2 regions of the Ectobacillus sp. OTK genome follow, and region 1 is predicted to be linked to the other one. Evidence: a T-box and tRNA genes for the amino acid it is inferred to sense, from the RefSeq annotation. Region 1 holds a T-box; the other holds one or more tRNA genes.
The links. A T-box is a leader RNA that pairs with one kind of tRNA and senses whether it is charged. The one in region 1 lies ahead of thrS (threonine--tRNA ligase), so its partner is inferred to be a tRNA-Thr.

Region 1 (2,185 bases):
TTTTCAAGTACATTCTTTAATGCTCCTTCAGAAAGTTCCCAAAGGTTGTCATCACCTAATGAATCCTCTGGACGAGTCGAAAGCTCCACAGAGTATTCGAAACCAAAAGTGCGATACACTTGATTAACTAGATCAAACACCTGTTTAATTTCACTTTCAATTTGATCCTCTCGCACAAAGATATGGGCATCGTCCTGACAAAATGTACGAACCCGAAGCATTCCATTTAAAGCACCGCTATATTCATGCCGATGAACTTGACCAAACTCTGCTAAACGAATAGGTAAATCTCGATAGGAGTAAAGATTATTTTTAAAAATCAGCATATGCCCCGGACAATTCATTGGCTTCATCGCAAATCTTGTATGATCGACTTCGGAAAAATACATGTTTTCATGGTAATGATCCCAGTGGCCCGACCGCTCCCATAATCTTTGGTTCATCATAAATGGAGTACGAACTTCATCATAACCGGCACTGCTTTGAAGTTCACGAGAAAAATTTTCCAACTCATTTCTAATAATTTGTCCTTTCGGTAAATAAAACGGCATTCCCGGTGCTTCCTCAGAAAACATAAACAACTCTAATTGTTTTCCTAACTTCCGGTGATCTCGTTTTGCAGCTTCCTCTAAGAAATTTAGATATTCATTTAAATCCTTTTTCCTTTTAAAGGCCACTCCATAAACTCGTTGAAGAACTTCGTTTTGACTATCGCCTCGCCAGTAAGCACCTGATACACGAGTTAATTTGAATGCTTTGATTAAACCTGTAGATGGAAGGTGAGGACCACGGCAAAGATCAATAAATTCTCCTTGTTGATAAAGAGTTATTCTTTCATTTTTGGGAATGGCCTTTAGTATTTCTACCTTGAATGGCTCACCTTTTTCTTCAAATAATTTTTCAGCTTCTTCATAAGAAACTTCAATTCGTTTGATTTCTAAATTCTCGTTTATGATATTTTCCATCTCTTTTTCAATAGCAAGCAGGTCATCGGAAGTCAAGCTGTGTCCTAGTTTCAAATCATAGTAAAATCCATCTTCAATGACTGGTCCTATACCCAATTTCACATTACTATAAAGCCTTTTCACGGCTTGTGCCAATACATGCGCTGATGAGTGCCTTAAAACCTGCAATCCTTCTTCTGAATCTAAAGTTAAAACAGAGAGCTTCGCATCCTTTCCTAACTCGTAGCTTAAATCTACCAGTTGTTCATCTACTTTCCCTGCAACTGCATTTTTTCCTAAGCTTGAGCTAATGGACTCTGCCACACTTTCTACTGTAATGCCTTTCGGAAACTCCTTTACTTTTCCATCTGGAAATTGAACTTGAACTAATTTTTCACTCATAACAATAAACACTCCTTTAAAATAATAAATAAAAACGCACTCATCCCTCAGCAAGGGACGAGTGCGTTATACCCGTGGTTCCACCCAATTTCCCATAAGTTAAAAAGATAACTTACGGCTTTGGTGCTGTAACGCAGCATGGACGATATCGGATACTAAAGTTCCCCGATATAGCTCAAAGGTGGTAAATTATTTTCCTAAGCTAGGAAGGTCGCAGCTTTTCCTTCCCTCTCTGAAAACCGTAAAAATAATTCGTGTCCTTTTCATCGCAATAATTTTATATTTATGATTGTAGAATAAAAAAACGCACTCATCCCTCAGCAAGGGACGAGTGCGTTATACCCGTGGTTCCACCCAATTTCCCGTAAGTTCCAAAAGATACCTTACGGCTTTGGTGCTGTAACGCAGCATGGACGGTATTGGATACTAAAGTTCCCCAATACAGCTCGAAGGTGGTAAATTATTTTCCTAAGTTAGGAAGATCGCAGCTTTTTCTTCCCTCTCTGAAAACCGTAAAAATAATTCGTGTCCTCTTCATCGCAATAATTTTATATGAATGATTGTAGAATAAAAAACGCACTCATCCCTCAGTAAGGGACGAGTGCGTTATACCCGTGGTTCCACCCATTTTCCCATAAGTTAAAAAGATAACTTACGGCTTTGGTGCTGTAACGTAGCATAGACGGTATTGGATACTAAAGTTCCCCAATACAGCTCAAAGGTGGTAAGCTACTTTCCTGCGTTAGGAAGATCTCAGCTTTTCTTCCCTCTCTGGAAACCGTAAAAAGTAACTCATGTCCTTATCAGTGCTTTTTTTAAATTCAAACAGTTGATTTAAA
Region 2 (2,185 bases), 510 kb from region 1:
ACAATGTTCATAACGTCAGCTTCCATTTTATGCTCCTTTCAGTGCATTATTTTTAATAACCTTAGATTACCCCCGACGGATGTAATAATAAATTCCCTTAAGGACAATTTAATTGGAAAAGGTGAGAAAGTATGGTAGATATTTTTGATACATTTGCTCTTCTCACTAGTATTTTGGCGTTTTAATGGTATTTATTATATAGGGAATAATGATATATTCGATAAACAGAACAAGTTTTAATTCACGGCAAAATGAAAAATACTATCTCAGAAATGAATGTTTAAAAAGTGTAGAGTGTCTATTTGTTAAATGATTCGGAATGAATCTTAATATCAAAGAGAAGTTGTAATCAAACAAGACGAGTGTATACCGTGGATCCTTGACGGCAGGGTTTGCTCTTATTATTTTATTAGGCTCGTTTCTTCTCACCTTTCCTATAGCTACTAAGGATGGGAGAGACTTCCGTGGCTAGATGCCTTATTTACGTATAGTCTATGTCTGCTGCATATGTAACGGGCGTGTGGTTGTGGATACTGGGACTAGTTACGTTGGTAAAGTTGGTAACAACTACATCGTAAAAGTATATTTAAAAACCTAAATGTTTGTTGTATACTGATTAAGCAATGAACGAAATGCCTTGTATATCTGCCGGCTTAGCTCAATTGGCAGAGCACGATCGAATATGCTTCGAAGGAATTACTTCAGCGTACTCATTGAGCTGCATCTTGCGTAAGCTTTCTGGAATGAGGACGACAAACAAAAGCTATTGTCTGGGCATACAAATATATTACGCCGGCTTAGCTCAATTGGCAGAGCAACTGACTTGTAATCAGTAGGTTGGGGGTTCAAGTCCTCTAGCCGGCACCATTCTATGTTACACGTATGAGGAACATAATATCTTGTATGATGCGACCGTGGCGGAACGGCAGACGCGCTAGGTTGAGGGCCTAGTGAGAGCAATCTCGTGGAGGTTCAAGTCCTCTCGATCGCATTCATGTCCTGCAATGTTCGTGATACCATTTTGTTTTGAACCGTACAATTTGAACGGGATTCCTAATTTGTTGCCTGATGCCATGCCTGCTTGTTCAGGATTGCAGGAAGGTCGATACGCGGAAACCTACCTGCGAGAGCGGGTTCCAAAACAGAGTGGGAAACGGCATACGTGGGGATGTACTTTTAAAACGACATATCGATTCAACTAAAAATACATACCGTGATAGGCGGGGAGATAGCGGTGCCCTGTAACTCGCAATCCGCTCTAGCGAGGCTGAATTCCTTTCAGAGGTATGATGGATGTAAGGTTTGCCTTATATAAGCGGTGTTGACCTTCGGAGTCCTCGCAACAGAAACCCATGAACCTGGTCAGGCCGGGAACGGAGCAGCCATAAGTGGAATGTTCTGTGTGTCGAAGGGCAGCTCTGAACGAGCTGGCTGTATGAGTACCACTTATGTCGTCATATCAATGAAAGGTTCACGGTTTTATCTTTTGGGGCCTTAGCTCAGCTGGGAGAGCGCCTGCTTTGCACGCAGGAGGTCAGCGGTTCGATCCCGCTAGGCTCCACCATAGTATGTACTGTTACTAAAGTAAATAGCAACGATTTTACCCTAAAAGAATGAGTGAATTGGAGAAGATTTTACCAATCATATTTGCGGGTGTGGCGGAATTGGCAGACGCACCAGACTTAGGATCTGGCGCCTTTGGCGTGGGGGTTCGAGTCCCTTCACCCGCACCATTTATAATTGTATAGGATTGCAGTGTTTGCATGCGGAAGTAGTTCAGTGGTAGAATACAACCTTGCCAAGGTTGGGGTCGCGGGTTCGAATCCCGTCTTCCGCTCTTATGCCGGTGTGGCGGAATTGGCAGACGCGCACGACTCAAAATCGTGTTCCTCTGGAGTGTCGGTTCGACCCCGACCACCGGTATCAAACTAAAGGAAAAAACTCTTATAAGTCAATGCTTTGAGACATTCAAGGTGTTGGCTCTTTTTGTTTTTACTAGTTGGATACTACTGATAAATAATGGAAAAAATCAGTTTAGATTAGTAATCTATCAAGCATTTTTGTAGTTCTTCACAGTAAAATTGAAAAAATTAACAATTATGGTATTTTATATGATAATATAAAATCGTGCATATTGCACATAAAAAGAAAAAAGGGGGATAAATCCATGAAAAAGTATCGCAGT

Region 2: it has a tRNA-Thr gene. The T-box ahead of thrS (threonine--tRNA ligase) is inferred to sense a tRNA for this amino acid. The anticodon was not compared.

The regions. Positions count from the first base shown of each region.
Region 1 covers NZ_AP048547.1:2,143,471-2,145,655, reverse strand. The annotation lists gene thrS (threonine--tRNA ligase) at 1-1,346, opposite strand, end outside; T-box leader at 1,397-1,622, opposite strand; T-box leader at 1,667-1,893, opposite strand; T-box leader at 1,937-2,162, opposite strand.
Region 2 covers NZ_AP048547.1:2,657,423-2,659,607, forward strand. The annotation lists gene AC6HZ4_RS13140 (cation:proton antiporter) at 1-11, opposite strand, end outside; tRNA gene AC6HZ4_RS13145 (tRNA-Thr) at 792-867, shown strand; tRNA gene AC6HZ4_RS13150 (tRNA-Leu) at 909-991, shown strand; RNA gene ssrS (6S RNA) at 994-1,173, shown strand; RNA gene ffs (signal recognition particle sRNA large type) at 1,212-1,477, shown strand; tRNA gene AC6HZ4_RS13165 (tRNA-Ala) at 1,489-1,564, shown strand; tRNA gene AC6HZ4_RS13170 (tRNA-Leu) at 1,650-1,733, shown strand; tRNA gene AC6HZ4_RS13175 (tRNA-Gly) at 1,766-1,837, shown strand; tRNA gene AC6HZ4_RS13180 (tRNA-Leu) at 1,843-1,923, shown strand; gene AC6HZ4_RS13185 (TAXI family TRAP transporter solute-binding subunit) at 2,168-2,185, shown strand, end outside.